3 regions of the Halalkalibacter sp. HAAS-P013 genome follow, and region 3 is predicted to be linked to each of the others. Evidence: riboswitches for the same ligand, from Rfam matches in the RefSeq annotation. Region 3 holds a riboswitch; each other region holds the start of a gene.

Region 1 (7,896 bases), on a different contig from region 3:
TATCTGAATGGACATTAGAAAATGGACTGATAGTAAAAAATATGCGCGTTCCTCTCGGAGTAATAGGTATGATTTATGAAGCTAGACCGAATGTAACGGTCGATGCAACAGGACTTGCATTAAAATCAGGAAACGCCATCATCTTAAAAGGCGGTTCCTCTGCTCTATCTTCAAACAAAGCAATCATCTCTATCATTCATGAAGCACTCAATAAAACGAAAATACCAGTAGACGCAGTTCAATTTATCGCTAGTACAGACAGAAAAGCGACTGAACAACTGTTTACCTTAAAACAATATATCGATGTCCTCATCCCAAGAGGTGGTGGTTCATTAATTGAGACCGTCGTAACAAAAGCAACCATTCCTGTTCTTGAGACAGGAGTTGGTAACGTCCATATCTATGTAGACAAAGAAGCTGATGTAGAAAAAGCGTTAAATATCATTATTAATGCGAAGACAGATCGACCTGCTGTTTGTAATGCCTTAGAAACAGTACTTATTCAAAAAGATTGGTTTATGAATCATAAGGATGTGCTGATTTCTAAGCTTAACGAATATAACATTATTGTTCATGGTGATAAGGAAGCTGTAAAGATGATCCCTGGTTCTGTTGATGCTGAGGAAAAAGATTGGGCAGAAGAATATTTAAGTTTAGATCTAGCTGTTAAAATTGTGAATGATGTTCACGAAGCCATTGGTCATATCGAACAATACGGAACAAAGCACTCTGAGGCAATCATTACAGAAAATCAAAACATTGCAGATCAATTTTTACAGGAAGTTGATGCTGCTGCCGTTTATCATAATGCCTCAACACGCTTTACGGATGGGAGCGCTTTAGGTTACGGAGCAGAAATTGGAATTTCGACACAAAAACTACATGCTCGTGGGCCAATGGGCTTGCCAGCTTTAACAACAACAAAATTACAAATTTCAGGAAATGGACAAATTAGGTAGTTGTCAGAAAAATTCTTAAAGCCAAAATGTTATCCAATGGATGAAGAAACCTTCATCCATTTCTTATTTAGGCAATATCTTTACCTACCTTCCCACCCATTTAAATATTCTTCAATCGGCTTCGGCTATCAGTTACTGCAAGATGACCACCTGCTAAAAATCCAAGAATCGCTAGTTTGTCGGGGTTAATTCTGTAATTTTTTGCTTGGTAGCGAATCATCCGAATGGCTCGCTGCACATCAATCAGGGCGCATGGATATTGATATGGAGCGACACGATAACGGAGACAAAAAGCAGATATACCGATCGAATTTAGGCCATTTTGCAATCGGCTCCTTCATGATTTGCTCTTTTTCCATATCCTCCACCTGAACAAACAATGACAGCTGGATTGCTTTCTCCTTCTAACAAATATGGTGAAATGGCCGGTTTATCTTCATCACAGTATTCCCTTGAGCATAAGGGGCTCCTTCCTGCCATAATAATATTTCCATCGTAAATCAATCCTCTCTTTTACTTTACAATCACAAAATTTCCAAATGTGGTCAATTCGCACCTTGGCAATCAATCCATTTTCAAGAAAAAATTTTTTCAAAAGTGAGAGGATCACCGACGACAATACCACGGAAATTTACAGCTCGTGCAACATGAACATGCTGAGCTATATCCACACCAACAACAAGATGTTTATCAGAAATTCTTTCAATTAGTTGATTTTGTTTGTCTTGCATTTTAAACTTCATATAAGAGCTCCTCCTTAGATTTGAGCTTTAGAGTAGTGTCTATACTCTTATCTTACTGAGGGGCTCTATTTTTTTCAAAGTCGAAATTAACGCACTACAGGAATGCTGCGCAGCAAATTACAATATACACACCTTTTTCCCTCAAGTCACGAACTGAAGTGACCGTTCTTAATAGGACATTTAATAAGCACTTTACACTTTTTCCACTTCTTTTAATAATTGAGTTTCTTGCCATTTTGTAGATAGTGTTCCAGTTTCTCTGGGGAAACAGGAGGACTATAGTAGTAGCCCTGCATTTCTTTACAGTTATCTTTATATAGTGCCTGTAATTGCTCTTGTTTTTCAATTCCTTCTGCTATGGTATTTAACTGCAGTTGGCTAGCTAATCCAATAATGGACTTCACAATGGCATGACTGGTTTCGTTTGAATCCATATCGCTGACGAAGGAGCGATCAATTTTCAATGTATTGACCGAAAAGTTCTTTAAATGACTCATGGACGAGTATCCTGTGCCAAAATCATCAATGGATATGCTGATGCCCATCTTTTTAATTTGCTCTAAAATATCGATTAATGCTTCTTCATTTTGCATTAAGACGGTTTCTGTTATCTCTAAATCTAAATAGTGTGGATCGAGTTTCGTTTGATCAAGAATTTTTTCAATTGTATGAATAAACTTTTGACCTTGCTGTAGTTGTAAGACCGAAACATTAACCGAAACTTTAAGTGGGGAGAATCCCTTGTCATGCCAATCCTTGCACTGCTGGCAGGCTGTCCTTAAGATCCATTCTCCGAGTGGGATAATTAAACCTTTTTCTTCTGCTAGTGGAATAAATTCAGCTGGCGAAATAAGATCTAAACTACAATGATTCCATCGAACGAGTGCCTCCATGGAAACCATTTCCCCTGATGTAATATCTACAATAGGCTGATACTCTAGCACAAAGTCCTTTTTCACTAATGCTTGGCGGAAATCATTTTCTAAGATGGCTTTTCTTAACGATTGCTGATCCAACTCTTGTTTAAACACCGCATAATTATTCTTTCCCCGTTCCTTAACATGGTACATCGCGGTATCTGCTTGCTTAATGATTGTCTCAACATCGAGATCATCTTCTCCATTATAAAAGGAAAGTCCAATACTAACAGTTAAATGAAACTCAATATCTTGAAAAACAAACGGTTCTTTTAACGCATGAATGATTTTTTGGGCTACATCTGTAGCATCTTCTATTTCCTTTATCTCAGGAAGCAGTATTGTAAATTCATCCCCTCCCAGTCGAGCAACCGTATGATCACTGTCAACAAATCCATGCAGCCTAGTTGACAGTTCATTTAATAATTGATCCCCAGTTTGATGTCCCAGTGAATCATTCACCGATTTAAAGCCATCTAAATCTAAAAATAGGACAGCCATTAAATCCTTTTCTTTTTGACAGTGCTTCCATGCTTGATGGAGTCGATCACGAAATAATGTTCGATTTGGAAGTCCTGTCAGTTGATCATAGTATGCCATATATTCAATTTCTTTTTCCTGTTTCTTTTGTTCTGTAATGTCTTTTGCAATTCCAAAAATACCGACAACCTCACCATCGACATAAATAGGAACATTCGTTACATTAATATAAACTTTTTGTCGCTGCTTATTAATAATTGCACTTTCATAATTTTGCGGTGATCCCTCTTTGGTCTTTTCAAAGTACTGAAGTGTTTTTTGTAAATCCTCTACTGAAATCATGGAATGAAAAGACATGTTCTGTATTTCTTGGGTGGTATAGCCTGTTAACTTCTCACAGGATGGATTTGCCTCTATAAAATGACCTTCTAAATCCATTGAGTAAACGGTATCATAGTTATATTCATAAAGGGACTTATAACGTTGTTCACTTTCAATGAGCTGATTCTGTAATTTTTTCTGTTCCGTAATATCTTTATAAATAGCAATTGCCACAGCCTCAGGGTGCTTAACAGCCTTATAGGAAGCTAAAATATCAATGTTCTTTCCATTTTTATGAACTCGCTGAACCTCATGATCAGAAATAGATTCTCCGTCTTTGAACTTACGAAGCAGCGCCTGTTGATCTTTTTTAAAATGTTCAGGTATAATCGTATGCTCGGGAGATTGCCTGAGCTCATCTTCTGTCCAACCAAACATTTTGACAAATTGACTATTCGCTTTTATGATGCTGCCATCGTGGGCAATCATAAAGATGGCATCCGATGTATTTTGAAAGATTAACTCTAATTCATCGTGTTTTTCACGCAGTTGTTGTTCTGTCTGCTTCTGCTTGGTAATATCTTTAGCATTGCCGTAAACCCCAACAATCTGTCCATCGACATACATTGGCGAATTGGTCACATGAATGTCAAGACACTGACCTTTCTTGTTAAAGAATTGAATCTCATAGTTTTGAGTCATTCCTTGCTTTGCTTTTTCGAAATACGCGATCGTTTTTTCTAGATCTTTTGGTGCAATGAGAGAATGAAAAGAACCTTCTACCATTTCTTTTTCCGTGTAACCTGTAAGTCTTTCACCTGACGGATTCATTTCAAGGTAATTTCCTTTTAGATCCATAGAGTAAATCGCATCTTTATTATCATACAAAAGGGACTTGTAGCGTTGCTCACTATCTGATAACTTCTTTAGAAACTCTCTTTGATGGGTCATCTCCATCACTGTTCCGATAATAACTTGTTCTCCATCCAGCTCTGCTGTTGTTCCATGCATATCGACATCAACAAAACTTCCATCCTTCTTTATTCCACAAGCCTGATATCGAACGCTCTTTATTTCTTGATTGATTCTCTTAGTGAGCTGTCTTTGAATGAAAGGAATATCCTCAGAGGAAAATAAATCATATATCGTAAATTCTTTTTCCAAAATTTCTTCTTTTGAATAACCAAAAAGAGAGGAAAAGGCTTTATTTACATAAACTAATTTTCCATCTTGATAAATATAATGACCTGTATCTAAATATTCAAGAACCATATTTGAATAACTTTTTTCATCTTTCAACATTGTAGTAATATCCTCCTAAAACGAATAAAGAGTTTGAAATAATGACCATTTATAACCGTTTTACCATAAAAAAAGCTGCTATTTATTAAACAGCAACTGTCAAAAATATTAAATTCTAACATTTATGGCAGCCTGGCAATCCTAGTTATTACAAACCTTAGACTCATAGCTTTACGCCCTTACCTTTCGATAAGTTTGCCATATCAGGCATGCGGAAAAGCCTATGAAATAGCTTTTAGCTGAGACCAGAGATGGAAGTTTAGAGTCCCTAAGAAATTCATTGATAATCCGGATTGAACCTATATTCAGAACAGGTCCTAAAAAGAACAAAGTACCGGTAATCCCGGCAAATAATTTTCGCGTTCCAAAGGAACTCTAAAAAACATGTGTATATGGTTCGATTCTCCACTTTAAAGCTCATATGGGAACGATAAAAAGTACCTAGTATAAAAACTTCCCTATCCTTACAACCTCTAATTTTCAGTAATATGGTTCATGAAATTATACTTCTTATTATTCATCCTTGAAATAATCATAGTCAATAGACTTCACAACAAATGTATTACTAATATCTACCCCAACATTATGATCAATCATTAATTTTGCCAATTCTGTTCCATCTATTAATATAATTTTCTTTGCTTCTAATCGTTCAGCATATTGTCTGGAATTTTCTGTAAAGTAAGAGGTTGTAATAAACACACCCTTTCTTGCAGCATAACGTTTAGCTTGAACATAGATATTATCAAGACCTAGTTTATCTTCTTTGATAACACCATCTAGCCCTTCGTCGTTTGATCTTTGTGTAACTTTTCCATCCCCATATCCCATTTCTGTTAGCAACTCAACAACTATATCCTCAAATTTCATCCAGTGAACTTCCCTTAACTTCTTTAACAAATTATCTGCAAGTTCATTTTTTAATTCATTTAGTTTTTCTTTAACAACCGTTAAAGGATCAACAACTTTCTCTAATTCTTCAAAGCGGAGGATTTACACTCACATATTGAGTGCCTTGTAATATAGGAAACCTTTTCAATTGATTTTTTTGATCAAACAGCGGTCATAATTGGGGTCACAATTGGGCTCAAAAACCTTTATTTTAAGCGCTATTTCTCCCTACTTCCCAATCTTCCTCAACACGTCCTCCAAGCTCTCAGGCTTCAAAAACTCCACTGGCGAATGCCCCTTCTCAAAATTTAGGCTGAACCCTTCCACTAACAACACATACTTCCCATTCACCTTCGCAATGTGAATGTTTTCACCAAAGTCAGATAATAGCCCCTTCACTTGAACCTCATCTAATTTAAAGCTAAGACTAATTTCCGGGGCTTGCTCGACAAGGTGGGCAGAGGCTTCTACCACCTGCTCTGTCGTCCATTTCTCCTGTAATTCACGCTTTGGTGTGTTTGCCCATGCTTCAATGTATTCCTCTTCCTTCACCCGTTCTTCACTTTCTTCTTGATACGTTTCAGCGATGTGCTGTTGGGCGAATTGTATGACCTGTTCTCTCATAATTTCTGGCATTGATTGGTGATACTCAACGAATTTCAAGAAATCTTCGAAGTAGCGTGCATGAGAAGATTGGTGGATTTTCAGCTCCCATTCTTCAAGCATACCCTCTTCCGGCATGTAGGGGTATTGGATTGATTTCATGTTTTTTGTTGTGATCGCTCGTTCAACGTTACGAATCATCGTTTTTTCATCTGTAATGGTTGCTACTTTTTGTTCAAAATCACATTTTAAAACAAAGACAAATGGTTCATCAAAGTATTTATTAAATTTAGCTCGAAGAACAAGTAGTGCTCCTCCCCTTATCGCACTTGTATCCATATAAGCTTGAACCAACTCTTCACTGCTATTTTTAAAATCATCTATTGAAGCAGCTGAACGAATTCGATGAAACATATTATAATTAGGGTTTGTTTCTAGATCATATCCTGGTTCCACAATAAACCGACCGATTTTCGTTGGGACTGAATCTGACTTTGGGTTCCGGTCTACTTTTCTTTTCGCGACTTTCATTAATTCGCCATCAAGAAATTCTTTTAACGCACTATCTATGTACATCACTTCATCTAATGTTTGATAATGCTTAAAGCGCTTATCTGCTTGCTCTCCTTGTCCGTCGACTTGAACGACAAAGAAGGATAAATAATTAATCGTAAAATCCATAAAATCACCTAGTTCCTCAAATTAAGCACTATAAAATTAACGTACAAATTATATCATTGTTTTTCTATAATGTCTTTTATTCAAGTGTACGTATATGACCGCTTTCACATCATGTTGGGCTCCTGCATAGGATGGTATCGTTTCTTCTAAAATCCGTATAAAGGAGATTAGAACAATGGAATTAACAATTGCACACTGGTTATATTTAGCCGGAACATGCTTAATTATTTTAACAATGTTATTTAGGCAAAATGTAGTTGTTCCAGCCATATTAATGAGTTTTCTAATTGGGTGGGTGTACAACGGATCTTTTTTAAGCGGTGTTCAAGCGATCTTTAATGCAAGTTTAACTGCAGCCGGAGAGCTATTTCATATTTTTTTAATTATCGCTATAATGACCGCTTTACTACAGTCGTTAAAATCGATTGGATCTGACGAACAAATGGTCATACCTTTTCAAAAAGTCATGAAAAACGGACATCTTTCTTTTTGGATTCTTGTTTTAGTAACTTATTCAATTTCGTTATTTTTCTGGCCCGCCCCGGCCGTACCACTAATCGGAGCATTGCTAATTCCTGTTGCGATCAAAGCTGGTTTGCCGCCAGTTGGTGCAGCATTAGCTATTTCGTTAGCTGGTCACGGAATGGCTTTATCATCCGACTTTGTACTTCAAGTCGCTCCAGGATTAACTGCCTCGACTTCAGGGATTGAAGCAGCAGCAGTTGCCGACCGAGCCCTAATCTTATCCATCGTCGCAGGTACGATCGCATTAACGATTGCCTATTTTTTGATTCGAAAATCGATCGTTCCTCCTGCTAAGAAAAATCTGACCGAGTGGGAAAAAAGCGGAGATAGTGATGTTACGTTACAATCAAATGAATTGGATGTAAAAAAAGGGAAATATAGCAAACTCTTTGCCTTTCTCGTTCCTTCTACCTTTTTAGCAATTGTTGCATATGTTGTTCTAGCTACGTTTTCTGATGCTATTCCAGCCATTGC
Region 2 (7,896 bases), on a different contig from region 3:
GCCTAGAAATAACAAAATAATCATGTATAATACCGGCTTTTGATATCTAACTAACCATTCACTCAAATCCATCACCTACTAACGTTTGGAGACTTAATGTATATTGAGAGGTATAGGCTAGGTCATTTTCTTCATCTATTACGGAAATGGAATTAAGCTCTGCCCCTATAACGACTTCTTCACTTAATAAACGATTTAAAAAGATGGCTGAATCTCCTTTTGAAAAAGTTGATACAGTCAAATGTAACTCTCCATTATTAGTATAGTTAAAGTAATCCACAGTTGCATTATTAGGTAGAAGAATATAGATTCGATCTTTAATATCTACAGTCCCTTTATAAATATCATTTAAAAATCTATCGAGTGTCATATAATGATCAACATAGTTATACTCTGTTACCCCTTGGGTCATCGAGCTATACTCCAATTCTTTTTCATTTCGTACATCTGTCTGCAGCGCAATTTGGTCTTCAAGTGCTTGAACATGATTACGTGTATCAAAAAATGTGTATGTGAGAACAATAGCTCCTACAAAGATCGCAGCAAGCCCAGCAACTGGAATAACAGGAAAAGTCCCTTCACTTACTCTTGATCGCTCTGGGAGCAAGTCAATGCTAATGTTCACGTTTATCTCTCCAATCTACGACTATTGCCTCTTCTTTTTATTAGGCTTTTCATTTGCTCGTAACGCAAGTCCAATTGCAACACTACATGCATCTAGTACATCATTGTCAAACTCATCATTCACTAAAATGGAACGATAATCGATTCGCGTCACTTCCATCGGCAATCTTTCTTTTAAGCTATCAAAGACATTACGAGCATCTTCGCCAGTAATGATCATTCTATTGAACTCACTTTCACGTTCTCCAAGCGAATAGCGGTAGAAGTTTTGTGCCTTTTGTATCTCATTGATTAGAGCGTTCATATAATTTTCTTGCTGCCAATCTGATGCTCCCTTTGTAGCCGCTATTTCACGTTCTCCCTCAAATGAATCCATGTCAAAAGACAACACTTCTTCTTCAGATGTTGAAGCATCTTCCATTAATTCTTCACTTTCAATTGCCATTGTTCTTGAGAAAACGATCAGTTCATTTTTGAAGATATGAATATCAACTTCGTCTCCTCCGACATCAATGACCATCTCTGTTCCTCTTAACCAACGTGGCTGGACGTTCATTAACAAACGTTGAAGTGCCAATCCACGAATTTCTGCTGTTAACGTTTTGTAACCTGCATCTTCGCACGCATCTAATAAACCTTCTGACACGGCACGTGACGTTGCAAACAAAAGAACCTCACTCCGAGGCGTTCGCACGTCTCGATTGTTTAATTCCTCTAACGTAAAATCTTCATGCTCTCCCAATTTTTTCTGTACCGGTTGAATCGAATCAATTTTAACAAAATCGTAAATTGGATCTTCAAAAGGAAGATGAATGCTTTCCCCAATTTGAAAGGGTAGAATTTTAGCCAAATCCTTTTCCTCTAAATCTGGTAACGTATCTATCTTTCTAATTAACGTACTTTGAGTAGGAATTGCAATGTGAACATGTTTCGAAGCTAGTTTATTATTTTGTAAATAGGAACGAAGTGTACTTGATAATCGATCAATATCCAATGGCGCTCCATTGCTTATCACATTTTCATCAATGCTTGTTTCATAGAGATCTTCTAACACTGGTACTGGCTTATCTATTTTCACTGTTGCAAATGATACTTTGTTGTCCCGAAAGTCTATGCCAGAATACTTTTTGTTAAACATAAAAACACCTCACTCTCTCGATCTTAGTGTCCGATAAAAGACAACTTCCTCGTCATAATCCCATTCTTCACCATACTCAACCGTAACGTGACCAGGATGGACCTTATTGCAATCTAATTTCGTATCATTTAGCAGGTCACATGGAATTCCATTGACATCCCCTGTCACCCTCAGCGGATTCCCTGGGAGTAATTCAAAGTGTCTAGAGATCACACCTGTATTAACAGTAAGAATAGGGGTTCCATTTAGGTCAATTTCCTTAACGATTAATAACCCATTTACCGTGATCCTATCGTTCCCTCGTAACGTTAATTTGTCTACAACATAGACTTCATTTTCTTTAATGGTCAGGGAACTTTGCCTAAGATTGGTATGTCTAAAAACAGTCAAACCTCCAAAATCAGTGTTTATTGAATTATATTTATTCCAAACACTCTCGAATTGCGGTTCTGTTATTTGAATAATATCTTCACTACCTACTTCTACTTGCTGTCGTTCAGCATTTAGGTTCCCACCTATAAAGTTAATCGCTGCTCCTTGTCCAAAATACCTGCTGACGATTTCTTTATGCTTTGAGGCATGTATCGTAATTTCACGATTTATTTGGGGGTCTTGCTTCAAACTTGCTGTTACCGTCGCTTCAATGGTTTCTTCATTTTCACTATTCTCTGACTCTTCCACTAGTTTTGCTAACACTCTAATAACGATCGTTTCAGAGGCAATTTCGTATTCTTGAAATACATCCTCTGTTTGAAACTCTTCAAAAATATAAATAGGTTTTTTTTCCGCAGTTTCTATATCATCAAGAAACAAATCTATCGCACCTTCAAGAAGATAAAATTCCTTTTCGACTGACGCATTTTGAGCAATTGTTTTTTGGCTGTATGTAGTTTGAGTTAACATGGACAGACCAACAATCGATATAAAGACAATCACAAAAAGAATGAGGATTAAAGCAGCCCCTTGTTCAGATTGAATATGCTTATTCATTTTTTTCATCCTTTTCAATTAAACCGATTATAAAAAATAGTACTAGTAAGTTCGATACTTCTTCCTGACTTTTCAATTGCGAGAATGACCTCAACCAAATTAGGTCTGTCGCTGTCACCTTCCATGATCTCAAACTTACTGATATCTTCAGAAAGAATGTTGCCATTTTCACCAAGTCTCATCGTACCCTTACCGTCTATTTCTTCATACGTTAAATAAACATCAGAGCACCTATTTTCCTCTACATCATTTTCAGAAATACAAACCAATTCCCATTTATTTGCTGACTGAACTTTTGTCCAAACAACATTTTTATCACGCATTTTTTCTGTGATCCTTTCCATAATAAAACGCGCTTCTCGTTGTAGATCATTTTGCACTGAAACTTCTCTTTCTGTATTCATAGCTAATGAAACCATCATGACAATTGGGGTTGTGACAGCAACCATAATGACAATAGTGACAAGAAGCTCAATTAACGTTACACCGCGCTCGTTGTTAAAAAGCATCTTTCTTCACCACCGTTATTAGTTCAACCTCATTCAACTTCGTAAACATACCACTTTCAGGCCCAGAAGAGATAAGAGAAAAATTGGATACCTTTACTGAAACTTCGTTAAAGCTGAGATTAGCCGAATATGGAAGGACCGTTACCTCAATTGTATAGTCTCGTGAACTATTCAAGTTTTCTTTATAAATATTAGGTAAGCTATAATCAGCATCTGAGCAAGCTGCAGATTTACCTTCACTATTCCAACAATACACGCCTTCATGATGAAACCCACCGTCTGAGTCATTTAACCTGGCCTGTTCGATTACAGTCTGAGCAATATAGGCATTTCGTGTATCTTGGTCTTGACTGACAGTACGAGAAAACGTACCTGTCATAATCGTTAGTAGAGGAACGAGGATGATTCCAGCTATAACAATCGCCACAAGCAGTTCAATTAACGTTACACCTTTCTCATCTCCCATCCTACTACCTCCCTACCAAAAGCTTGTATACCAATTCCAAATATCAAATCCAAATAAATAGGCAGCTATCGTTCCAATAAAGATAAAAGGTCCAAAGGCAATCGGTTGTTTCCGTTTCACTACTCCTGTCAGCAACAAAATTCCACCAACAACAGCACCAGCAAATGAAGCAAGCACAAGACTCATGACCGTCAGCCAAGGACCAAGTGCAACCCCAATAGCTGCATAAAGCTTTATATCGCCACCACCCATGCCGCCACGACTGGCAATTGCGATTACTAGTAACAATACAAAACCAACAACCCCACCAGCTAGATAATACCAAAATGGCTCACTTCCAATAAATAAACGACTAATGAGTAAAACAACAAACATTGGTATAGTCACCACATTAAGGATCAGTTGTTCCCGAATATCCGTTAATACGGAAATAACTAATAAAACGGTAAGGATAAGAGCAGGGATCAACTCCCATTCAAACCCAACAAACGTATAGACAACAAAGACAGATGTAGCTGTCAACAGCTCTCCAAATGGATATAAAGGAGAGATCTTCACTTTACAATAACGACATTTCCCTTTTAAAAAGAGATAGCTGAAAACTGGTATTAGATCAAAAGCTGATAGCTTATGTTTACAATGTGGACAATGAGAAGGAGGGAAAGCAATCGATTCTTTTTTTAATAGACGAATGGCAACGACGTTGAAGAAGCTGCCGAGTAGTAGTCCTATACAAAAAACGTAAAAATCCATAATAAACAAATTAAACTTTCCCCCTTTTTTAAAATAGCTGTCGTAAATAGGACGACAGCTATCAAATATAACTTTCTATACTCTTGATCAAGGAGTACTATATGTTATAGTACCACTATTAGTTAATGTAACATTAGTAATAACATGCCAACTAGGGATATCAGATAAATACTCTGGAACTAAAGGTGACTCATTAGTAATTAAAGCTTCCCTATCTGCTGCTGCCGTTGGTAAATCATTATTAGGATCAATTAGATATCTATTAACTGCATCTTGAAGTAATTGGACATTCCTTACATCAGTATTAAGATCTGCTTCATCGGTACCCGACATCACCATCGGAATAACAATCGCAGCAATAATACCTAAAATAACAATAACAACCAATAACTCAATAAGTGTTAAACCTTTTTGATTTTTAAGACGTTTTTGAATAAGCTTTCTCATTCTATTTACTCCCCTTTTTCACCTTATAAATATATGTCAAAAGCAGGCGGGCCCACCGTGCTTTTTCGACCACAAAAATATCCACCTTTATCCAATAACAGCATATTTGGCATAAAAAAAGACCTCATTTACTACTAATTAGCAAAATCAAGGTCGGTTGCACCAGTTGCTCTATACGACTTAGGTGCCCACATACAAGTCATATTTCATCGCGTTCCAAATATGTAATATTGTTAAACTTAGTTTAATTTCATAGTGTCTTAATGTCAATACTATTATCCTACTAAACGGCAACATTCCAGTACTTTCAACAATTTTGTCAATATTTAAACTGGACTTTCGTCACACTTTTCCAAAAATTTCAGCAATTTTAAATCTCCTCTCCTTCTTTTTACCTATTTGCCCTTATCAAAAAAAGAACTCACTAGTTTTACCTAGTGAGCTCCTTTCCCCTTTTCACTCTACTCCTTCAACCACTTACCCCTTACAGAAGAAATAAAGTATAGAGAACCTGCAACAATAAGCATTTCATTCTTTTTTAATGCCTGTACTTCCTCTTCTAAAGCTTTCTGCCAATCATCTTCAAAACGTTTATTTATTACAGATGCTTGTTCGTATAATGCCTTACTAGTAGCTGCTCGGAAGAAATCAAAGCTAGTAAATGTAAACGAGGCATTCATTCGTTCAAACGGCTTTAATAAAATACCCATATCTTTTTCTTTCGTTGCCGCAAGTAAAAAACGATATGTTTGTTCTGGGTAATGAAGCGTGAGCGTTTTTTCTAGCGATTCCATCCCTTCTTTATTATGCGCACCATCAATCACGATAAGTGGATCTTCGCTTACTTGTTCAAAACGCCCTATCCAAGTTGTTGCACGTAATCCTTTGCAAATCGAAGACATAGGAATACCAAAATTATAATTCTCCACCAATATTTCCAAAGCTCTTATCGCTACGGCCGCATTTTCTCTCTGATGTGGCCCAGACATTTGAATGGTTACATCATTTATTTGGTTATTCATTCTTTCATAAGAGAAAACTTGAAATCTTCCTTCAATTCGAATTAAGGTTTCGTTAAAATCAATTCCAAGTTGCGTATAAGGAGCCCCAACATTGCGCGAAACATCCCCTATAATCTCCTGAGCCTTTTTTTGCGAGACACCTGATACGATCGGAACACTTGGTTTTATAATCCCTGCTTTTTCAGATGTGATTTCAGGAAGCGTTTCCCCTAATATGTGCATATGGTCAAACCCGATTGATGTAATGACTGACACTAATGGAGTAATAACATTGGTTGAATCATACCTACCGCCTAAACCGACTTCAAGTAAAACAATGTCTGGCTTAGCAATCGTAGCAAAGTAATAGAAAGCAATCGTTGTGATGACTTCAAATTCAGTAGGGCTTCCAAGTTCGGTACTCGCTAATTCTTCAACTAACGGTCGAATTTGTTTTCCAGCTTCAACTAGTGCTGCCTCCTCAATAGGGTTTCCGTTAATCGAAATCCGTTCTTCAAAACACTCAATGTACGGGGATGTAAAAGTTCCTACTTTATAACCAGCTTGTTCGAGAACATGTCTCATAAAGCTTACAGTCGAGCCTTTGCCATTCGTTCCACCTATATGAACTGCTTTTATTTTTTGTTCAGGATGTTCAAGACGCTCAAGCATCCACTCCATTCGTTTTAATCCTGGTTTTATTCCAAATGGGAGCAACGAATGGATCCATTCAATCACTTCTGTTCCTGTTTTCACTGTAGACCCCAACCTTCTTTCGAAAAATCTTCTCTTAATAGTACCTTAGAAGCCTATTGAATGAAATGCGATCATCTTTTTAAAAGAAATAATGATCTCACCAATTATAAACTTAAAAGAAAGAAAGCCCAAAGAGCTTTCTTTCTTTTTCATTATGCTTTTAACTCAGCTATTCTTTCTTGCACCGTTTCGCGTTTAGCGATATAGTCAGCCTGCTTGGCTTTTTCTTCTTCAATCACTTTTGCAGGTGCTTTTGCAATAAAGCCTTGGTTTCCTAATTTCTTTTCAACACGTTCAACTTCTTTATTTAATTTATCCAGTTCTTTTTCTAATCGAGCAATTTCAGCATCTAAATCTAGTAACCCAGCAAGAGGTAAAAATAATTCTACACCTGAGAGAACTTGTGACATTGACTTTTCAGGCGCCTTCACATCTATTCCTATATCAAGCTTACTCGGATTACAGAACTTTTCAATATAGCTTTGGCCTCGTGTTAATTTCCCTAACACATGATCATCTTTAGCATGAACGAGTAACTCAATTTGCTTGCTCATTGGAACGTTTAGCTCCGCTCTCGTATTACGAACAGAACGAATCATTTCCTTAAGCAGTTCCATATCCTCTACGGCCTCTTCGAACATATATGCTTCCTGCTTCTTAGGCCATGCAGCAATGGTAATTGATTCGCCTTTATGCGGCAAATGCTGCCAAATTTCCTCGGTAATAAATGGCATCATCGGATGAAGTAATCGCATCGTTTGGTCTAATACGTAGGCAAGAACAGAACGTGTTGTTTTCTTAGCCGCTTCGTCCTCTCCGTATAACGGTAACTTCGCCATTTCAATATACCAATCACAGAAATCATCCCAAATGAAATTGTACAGAAGGCGTCCTACTTCACCGAATTCATACGCATCGATTAAGCGTGTTACATCAGCAATCGTTTCTTGAAGACGAGTAAGGATCCATTTATCAGCAATGGTCTTCTCACCGCTTAAATCAATTTCTTCATACGTTAATCCTTCCATATTCATTAACGCAAATCGTGAAGCGTTCCAAATCTTATTTCCGAAATTCCACGTTGATTCGACCTTTTCCCAGTAAAAACGCAAGTCATTTCCCGGGGAACTACCGGTAGATAAGAAGAATCGTAATGAATCAGCGCCATATTTGTCGATAACATCCATTGGATCAACACCATTACCAAGTGAT
Region 3 (7,896 bases):
CACCTTCAAACTCAATTTCTTGCCCATCCTTATTAAAAATGCCTGTCGCCGAACGCGATACAGTTACTTTATCCGAAAACTCATCATAGAAGCCGGTTACTCCAACACTTGAGCGACCTAGCTCACTAAAAACCGTGTTTAACGATTGATCAGACGTAAAAATAAACTTATCTCTTTGTGCTCCGTTCTCATTATAGGTTGTTACTCCTGCAGTTGTATATTTATGTTTAGGGTCTGAGGAGCCTTCAGGTGCCGCCGTGATAAAAACGGTTGAGATTGTCGTCCCTTGTGCGACGGGAGATTTAAAATGAAGCTTCCCTTCTGCATCAAGTCTTACTTGATGATCTTGTAGTTCTCCATCTGTCACAACATCGTAAACTTTCCCATTCACTTTTACGATCATATCTTCTGTATTGATAATGTCACCTCTCTTTAAATCAACAACAGTAGAAGTAGAAGCTTGGCGAATCGATTGACGATTGACGATCCCTTCCTTCCATATGTCTTCTGCCACATCAAATTGTTGTTGACCAAGAGCTCCGCTTGCGCTAATTTTCATATCACCAGAAATGCCTTTTCCATCAGCTGTTTGACTGCTATATGTCGCTGCCTTAGCAAGGTTTTGCACATTGCTAATTCGAAGAGACATATTTCCTGCTGTGGAAGAAGCCGTTGCCGTTACTAAACTATCATTCGAACTTGTCACTTTCTTTGACTGCATAGTATTTTGACGCATAACCGTATCAAATATATTTGTACGAAACTCATTTAATTTTCGGTTGATCTCTCGATAATCTTCCATTTGCCACTCAATAACTTGACGGTCTTGGACCATTTTATCCACCGGCATCCGATGTGCCCGCATTAAATCTGAAACAATTTGATTAATATCCATCCCTGTGGCGAGACCTGCTATTCTCATATTATGTACTCCCCCAAACCCTACTAATTACTTTTATTATCGGCATCATTACTAGATTGTTTAACACTGTTCCGTAATTTCCTGGATATAACAAAGGGGGTGTCTCAAAAAGGTCTGTTTTCGACCTTTTGAAACACCCCCGAAGCAATGAACGAAGTCGCTACATCTTTTAAAAGCCTTGAGAGGAGTGGGGTTCTCCTCTCAAGGCGCGTAGCGAACGGAGCCATTGCCACCTCTGTTTCGGCCTTTTGGGACAGCCCCCTAAACTCGTTTATCAATAATCAACCCTGCATGTTTCAGCATCGATGCGACCATATCTAAAAAGTGCTCAGGTGGAATCTCCTTCACTACTTCATTTGTATTCTTATCAACCAATTGTACATATAACCGATCTAAATCTTCATGCACATTAAATTTAACCGTCGTAGCATGATTATCTAGCAGCTCATTCATATTTTCTACTTGCTTATCAAGTGCTTCTTTTGAAGAGTTACGACTCCCAAGCTCACTCGTTTCTAATACTTTTTTTGAAGCCATTGCACTTGGCTCTAGCTCTTTGCCTCCCCTAATGATACTCTGTGATTTACCGATGATCGGTTCAGAACTATGATGAAACGAAGCACTTTTCACTTCCACCTATGTGCACCTCCGAAGGCTTTTTTCTTTTATATCGGAAAATTCTAAGTGAGTTTAAGCAAAATTCTAAAAATAATACATACTATGGCAAATTAATTAAACTTTTAGGTCAATAGAGCTTCCGAGATGAGGCTGAGCTGTCTGTTGAATAGCTTTCACATCAGCTGAACTCATCATTTTCTGAAGAGCTTCACTTTGTTGCTCAGCATTCCCTAAAGCCTTTTTCATAACTGACAAACTTGCCTGTTGCTGAACTTGACCTTGATGTAATGCCATAGAAAGTAGAGCGATATCCATTAAAACACCTCCCTTTAATGTACAACAGAGTGTAACTTCTTCTCTAAGCATTGGACTTCCATTTTTAGCTCGTGGAGTTGTCGATTAAGTTTCTCAGTTTCTGAAGTAGAAAGCTTATTTACTAGAGCAGTCTCTGCAATGTCTTTCATCTCATATAATTTCTCTTCTATTTGAGCTAAGATGCTGTCTCGTTCTTTCGTCCATTGAAGCTGTTCTTCGAGAAACTGTTTCTTTTGATGCAAGTCCTTGTTCATGATATCAACCTATCCTCTTCATAAACTTATTTACTTCATTATTTCATACTATCGCATATAGAAAACTGACAATTTCCAAACATACCTACTAATATATCTACAGCTCACTAGCAATTGTAGCTATACCTTCTCATTCACATTTCCCTAAAAATAGAAATAGCCCCTATCTCATAATGGAAGTCGAGGCGTTGGATCATTTGTTTCTAATATCTAGTTGTACGCAGGAAACGCTTTAGAGTAAGGACCCTGCTCTTTGAAACACAAGAACCGTCCCAACGTTTCTCCGGTTGAAAGAGTCTTATGAACACCTCTAAAATATGAATCTAAAGCTCACTAAATGTTTTATGTCTACCTAGTTATAAGTTCATTTATACTTTCCGAAATAAACTTTCCATTCATATTTTCAATAATATTCTTTGAAAATTCATCACTGCAAGATACTATACTATCTGCTACTTCTAAGGCTTCTTTTTCATGAATTCTATCTGCGTATAGTTTTTCAGATTCAGACTTAACTATTTCCTCACTTAGCTTCCCCATCTTTATTTGCTGAACATGAACTAACTCATGAACTATTGCTAACCTAACATAAACTTTAACTATTTTATAGAATATACTTTTTTCATTATAAATTAGTTCAAATCTTTTAGTACAATCTTCGGCAATCCTTCTTGTATTTAAAAATATTTTTTTTGAATCCTTAAATTCCTTAATACTCCTAATAGTTGCTACTGTACAGCTTTTCAGTTTTACTTCACTATTTTCAAATAGATCGAACATCGTATCCATTTCTTGAATATCCAAAATATCTTTAACTTTTAAAATATACTTCTCAAGAGAGTCACTAGCTATATAATCTTTTATCTGCAATTCAGTTGGTTTAACCAAGTACTCTTTTATTGACAAGATAGATACCTCTTTTTCTTTTTATTTGTCTATGAAAATCATCCCTATATAAAAAGAGACCCTAGCATATCTAGAGCCTCCCTTAAGTTGAATATTAAAATTATCCAAGTAATTGTAATACAGCTTGTGGAGCTTGGTTAGCTTGTGCAAGCATTGCTTGAGAAGCTTGAGAAAGAATGTTGTTCTTCGTCATTTCCATTACTTCACGAGCCATGTCTACGTCACGAACACGAGATTCTGCAGCTTGAAGGTTTTCAGCTGACGTATTTAAGTTATTAATAGTATGATCTAAGCGGTTTTGAGTAGCACCTAATTTAGAACGTTCAGCAGAAACAGATTCAATAGCAGTATTAATAGTCGTAATGGCTGCCTTAGCATTATCGTGTGAATCTACTTTAACACCTTCCACCCCAAGAGCTCCTGATCTCATATCACTTATAGCTAAACGAATTGACTGATTTTCATTTGCACCAATTTGAAATTGAAGAGCAGCACCTTTTACTTCAATAGCACCGTTTGTAGCGTCGCTTAACGAATTATCTACAGTAAGTTGGAACCCACCAACATTAACTTTACCGTCTGTTGATGTAACAGTTTGTTGATCAAGCTGCACTCCTGCTTTTTCAACAGTAAAAGTAGCTTCCATACCAAAATCCATAGTAACATTCCCGTTACCAGTTATTGAGCCAGCTCCAATAGTTAGACCATCATTCCCACCAATTGTGATTGCACCTGTGACATCTTGATCATCTAATTGTTGAAGTAAGTTACCTTCTTTATCTTGTAATGTAATTTTCTTACCTGAGTTTGTACCTTCTTCTACTATAATATTAAAAGAGTCACCAATATCCACATTTGAACCAAATGCTGTTATAGCAGCGTCATCAATACCAGTACCACTGTCATTAACGTTTGCTGCAACTGCTGCACTTGATGCTACACTCACATCATATGTTCCTTCATTCATAGCATTTACAGCTTTTGCACCTTGGATGCTTGTTCCACCAGCTGTTAATTCAGCTTTTTGTGATTGTGATCCATCAACTAATTTCTTTGTATTAAATTCAGTTGTATTACCAATTCTATCAATTTCTTCTTTTAATTGATCAATCTCTTTTTGAATTTCTCCGCGATCCTCTTTGGTATTAGTGTCGGTTGAAGCTTGAACAGCTAACTCACGCATACGTTGAAGGATTGAGTGTGTTTCTTGTAGAGCACCTTCAGCTGTTTGAATTAAAGAAATACCATCCTGAGCATTACGAGAAGCTTGATCCAAACCACGAATTTGTCCACGCATTTTCTCAGAGATTGCTAGACCTGCTGCATCGTCTCCTGCTTTGTTAATACGAAGACCTGAAGCTAGTTTCTCCATTGCATTTTGTCCGTTTTGTTGGTTAACGCCCATCTGACGATAAGTGTTCAACGCTGGAATATTGTTATTAATAATCATCTAAATTTCCTCCTTGAATGTACTCCCTCCACGTCCTTGTGTCGGGATCTTTAATTTTAAGCCTCAAGCACCTATGTCGGCCGCCATACGCACTTTCAGCTTTACAACTCTATTATCGGACGGACATTGGTAGATGTTTAGCAAATTCTAAATCTTTTTCATTATTTTTCTATTTTTTCTGTACCAACCTTGTAGAAATTTGTAGAATCAGTTGAATTAGCATATTTTTCAGTATATGATAATAAGGCAAAAGCTCTACATATATAATTGAAAAAGGCAAACTACTCGAAAGTGTAGGACGCAAAGCCTAGGGACTAAGGTATTACCATACTATGTTCGCCTGGTTACCAAACAAAATGATAGTGTACATACTATGTTTATTTGGCTATTCCTGTTTTTAGGAGTAGCCATTTTTAGTACACAATATTTTTCAGCAAAAAACTACTCTAATAAGGATAAGGAGGATGAATATGATTTCTACAACAGATATGACATATCAGACAAATATTAATTTACTACAAGGCATCATTACCTCTATGAAAAATGTCGTCCCTCTCCATCTAACAAATTCCTTTCCACAAATTACTGGACAATCAATTTTTCTCGATTATGGTGTTTTCATTAAAATTACGGGTGATATTAAAGGGAAGTTAGTCATGACTGGAGATTTATCAGTCTTCTCGGCAATTGGTCAATCCATGTTCGGGTTATCACTTGAGGGCGAGATGCTAGACTCGTTTATAGGTGAGTTAGGTAATATGATAGCCGGATGTTTTTCGACCATCATTGATGAGTATGGTGTGACTACAGATATTACTGTTCCTTTTGTTATGAAAGAAAGCACGATCCTAACTGAGTTCGACAAAGGCATGCAAGTCCCTATCACATTGGTTAACACTGGGAATATTGATATATATTTATTAATAGATTAATCGTAATTTCACTTGGAGGCTAACCCATGGAATTAAGCAAAGAAAAGAATTCCGAAAAACGCACTAAGTTCATGAATCTTACCATAAGAAAGAAATTGATTAGCAGTTTTCTTTTAATTGCCCTTTTATTTGGGATTGCTAGTTTCATTTCCTTTTATAACCTTAAGCAAACGAACGATTCATACACGTATTTAGTTGAAAATGTGTATGAGATTCGCTCTATTAGTCAGGATATTGAAACATTAATTAGTAACCAAGCAAGTGATCTCAATGCTTACTTATTATTTGAAGAAGAAGTATTTATTGAAGAAATGAATGCAAATAATCGAGAGATACATAGTTTAATTGAACAGGCTCGTAACTTAACGTTCTTAGAAGAAACAGTAAGTCATCTAGACCAACTTGCAACACTCAATAATATTTTCCTGAGTGAATCCGAAAGAGCGATTAACATTTCGAGTTCTATGCATGATCATGCGATTCACGTAGCAAATGAAAATGTTTTGCCAATTAGTATGGAAATGCGCGAGGTATCTCAGACACTCACTGCGTTTGAAGGAGAGATACTAGGAAATAGACAAGCTGAAGTAAGTCAAATGGCACAAGGAGCTTCCTTTTTGGTTCTTGTCGTTAGTATCGCCGCTTTCTTACTTGCCATTGTAAGTGGGATTTTTGTTTCTAACCTCATCGCAAAACCAATTATTAATCTAAACGCTCTAGCAAAACAAGTTGCTTCCGGAGACTTAGCTGTGTCGCGAATGAACATAAAAAGCAAAGACGAAATTCATGAGTTAAACGAGTCATTTAACAAGATGACCGACAATTTAAGAGAGATGATCTCAAACATTCAGACGAACTCTGAACAAGTTGCAGCTTCATCTGAGCAACTTAATGCAAGTGCCAACGAATCGGCAAAAGCAACTGACCAAATTACAGAATCGATTCAATCTGTTGCTTCAGGCGCTGAAAAGCAAGCCGAGAGTACAGCAAGTGCGAATGATACAGCGAATGAAATCTCTGCTGGGGTTGAACAAATCGCTAGGAACATCTTTTCTGTTTCAGAAGCAACAAACACGGCTAGGCAGAAATCGAATAATGGGTTAGAGATTGTTGAAAAGACAGTCGACCAAATGAATGCCATTAACAACCAAGCTCATGCAACAACTACAGTTATTTCGAACTTAGAGGAAAAGTCGAGCGAAATCGGTAGAATCATCTCCCTCATTACAGCTGTCTCAGACCAAACGAATTTGCTTGCGTTAAACGCAGCAATTGAAGCAGCTCGAGCCGGAGAGCACGGAAGAGGGTTTGCTGTTGTAGCGGCTGAAGTTCGTAAACTAGCAAAACAGTCGCACCAATCAGCTGGACAAATTAGTACGTTAATCAAAGATATACAAAATGATATTCAACGATCTGTTTCTTCGATGGCTGAAGGCCGTGACACGGTCCAGCAAGGACTTGTGTATGCGACAGAAGCTAGGAAAGAGTTCCAGGGAATTTCTTCTTCCATCAATGACATTTTCACTCAAGTCGATGAAGTGTCTGTTGCCGTTCAGCAAATTGCCATTGGTACAATGAACATGCTTGAATCGATTAAAGAAGCGTCTACGATTGCGGATAACGCATCACCTTACTCACAAAATGTCGCTGCTGCAGTCGAAGAGCAAACAGCAACGATGCAAGAGATTTCTGCGTCGGCTGAGATGTTATCGAGAATGGCTGAGGAACTGCAGGAAACCGTGAAGAAGTTTACTTTATAATCGCACTCAAACAAAGGGGGTGCCTCAAAAGGTCTGTTTTTAAACCTTTTGAGACACCCCCTCCACAACTTCGTGCTACTTCAATTCGAGCCTAAAAGACAGATATTATGTAAAGACAATCCGTTCTTTTTTATCAAGAAAAGCATGTACATCATATTTTGTTTCTGTGAAAACATGTTTCACATTTCCTATTTTTACTGTTGTGCCTTCTAATGCCTTTCCAATCTTAATTTCCTGATCGTATGGAACAGTGATCACAGTAGGTGTTCCCACTTCTGAACCAACTTCATGAATATGCGCACCTAACCTGCCGTATACTTCGCCGCCGCGTAAAATACCTCTAATTGATAACGTGCCACCAGCATGGATTTTTGTATTTACACAACCTTGTCCAATTACCTCTACATTGCCGCTGCAATAAAGACGACTGTTCGATGCATTCGGAATTATTATATAGGAATCTGGCTCAACAGGAGTCTTGCTTATTTCGTGTAAATCTTTCATTTTTTGAGAGAGATCGGTTAGCCTTTCAACAGTTACTAATTCATTCGAGATTGAAAGGAAAATTCGAGACAAATCACCCGCGATTATTTTCCACTCATCGTCATCTAAGTATTTATCCCCTCTTCTAACGACCTCTACATAATTTTTAGCTAGCGGCGGGAAATTTTTAAATTTCTTTTCCATCAAAATTCGAATTAATGGCTGCAGGCCACCTGCTGAAACATCATTATTCTTA

The links. A riboswitch is a leader RNA that binds a small molecule or an ion and turns the genes downstream of it on or off. The one in region 3 is predicted to bind cyclic di-GMP.
Region 1: it holds a riboswitch for cyclic di-GMP, as region 3 does, so the genes downstream of both, AC1FXP_RS00275 (PAS domain S-box protein) here and AC1FXP_RS16250 (chemotaxis protein CheX) in region 3, are expected to answer to the same signal.
Region 2: it holds a riboswitch for cyclic di-GMP, as region 3 does, so the genes downstream of both, AC1FXP_RS09420 (type II secretion system protein) here and AC1FXP_RS16250 (chemotaxis protein CheX) in region 3, are expected to answer to the same signal.

The regions. Positions count from the first base shown of each region.
Region 1 covers NZ_JBWQTU010000001.1:44,779-52,674, reverse strand. Annotated here, with positions in the region: gene AC1FXP_RS00295 (glutamate-5-semialdehyde dehydrogenase) at 1-959, shown strand, start outside; gene AC1FXP_RS00290 (alpha/beta hydrolase) at 1,060-1,287, opposite strand; gene AC1FXP_RS00285 (hypothetical protein) at 1,272-1,439, opposite strand; partial or broken gene AC1FXP_RS00280 (IS110 family RNA-guided transposase) at 1,553-1,702, opposite strand; gene AC1FXP_RS00275 (PAS domain S-box protein) at 1,915-4,722, opposite strand; cyclic di-GMP riboswitch class I at 4,846-4,932, opposite strand; gene AC1FXP_RS00270 (restriction endonuclease) at 5,236-5,622, opposite strand; gene AC1FXP_RS00265 (DUF3900 domain-containing protein) at 5,842-6,897, opposite strand; gene AC1FXP_RS00260 (hypothetical protein) at 7,073-7,896, shown strand, end outside.
Region 2 covers NZ_JBWQTU010000005.1:228,501-236,396, reverse strand. Annotated here, with positions in the region: gene AC1FXP_RS09455 (hypothetical protein) at 1-66, opposite strand, end outside; gene AC1FXP_RS09450 (hypothetical protein) at 59-625, opposite strand; gene pilM (type IV pilus biogenesis protein PilM) at 647-1,762, opposite strand; gene AC1FXP_RS09440 (hypothetical protein) at 1,772-2,752, opposite strand; gene AC1FXP_RS09435 (PilW family protein) at 2,767-3,261, opposite strand; gene AC1FXP_RS09430 (prepilin-type N-terminal cleavage/methylation domain-containing protein) at 3,251-3,727, opposite strand; gene AC1FXP_RS09425 (prepilin peptidase) at 3,740-4,480, opposite strand; gene AC1FXP_RS09420 (type II secretion system protein) at 4,568-4,927, opposite strand; cyclic di-GMP riboswitch class II at 5,070-5,153, opposite strand; gene AC1FXP_RS09415 (bifunctional folylpolyglutamate synthase/dihydrofolate synthase) at 5,389-6,684, opposite strand; gene AC1FXP_RS09410 (valine--tRNA ligase) at 6,837-7,896, opposite strand, start outside.
Region 3 covers NZ_JBWQTU010000012.1:80,165-88,060, forward strand. Annotated here, with positions in the region: gene fliD (flagellar filament capping protein FliD) at 1-922, opposite strand, end outside; gene AC1FXP_RS16225 (flagellar protein FlaG) at 1,184-1,558, opposite strand; gene AC1FXP_RS16230 (YjfB family protein) at 1,655-1,855, opposite strand; gene AC1FXP_RS16235 (hypothetical protein) at 1,870-2,109, opposite strand; gene AC1FXP_RS16240 (hypothetical protein) at 2,458-3,015, opposite strand; gene AC1FXP_RS16245 (flagellin N-terminal helical domain-containing protein) at 3,116-4,465, opposite strand; cyclic di-GMP riboswitch class I at 4,731-4,817, shown strand; gene AC1FXP_RS16250 (chemotaxis protein CheX) at 4,936-5,397, shown strand; gene AC1FXP_RS16255 (methyl-accepting chemotaxis protein) at 5,424-7,157, shown strand; gene AC1FXP_RS16260 (flagellar assembly protein A) at 7,263-7,896, opposite strand, start outside.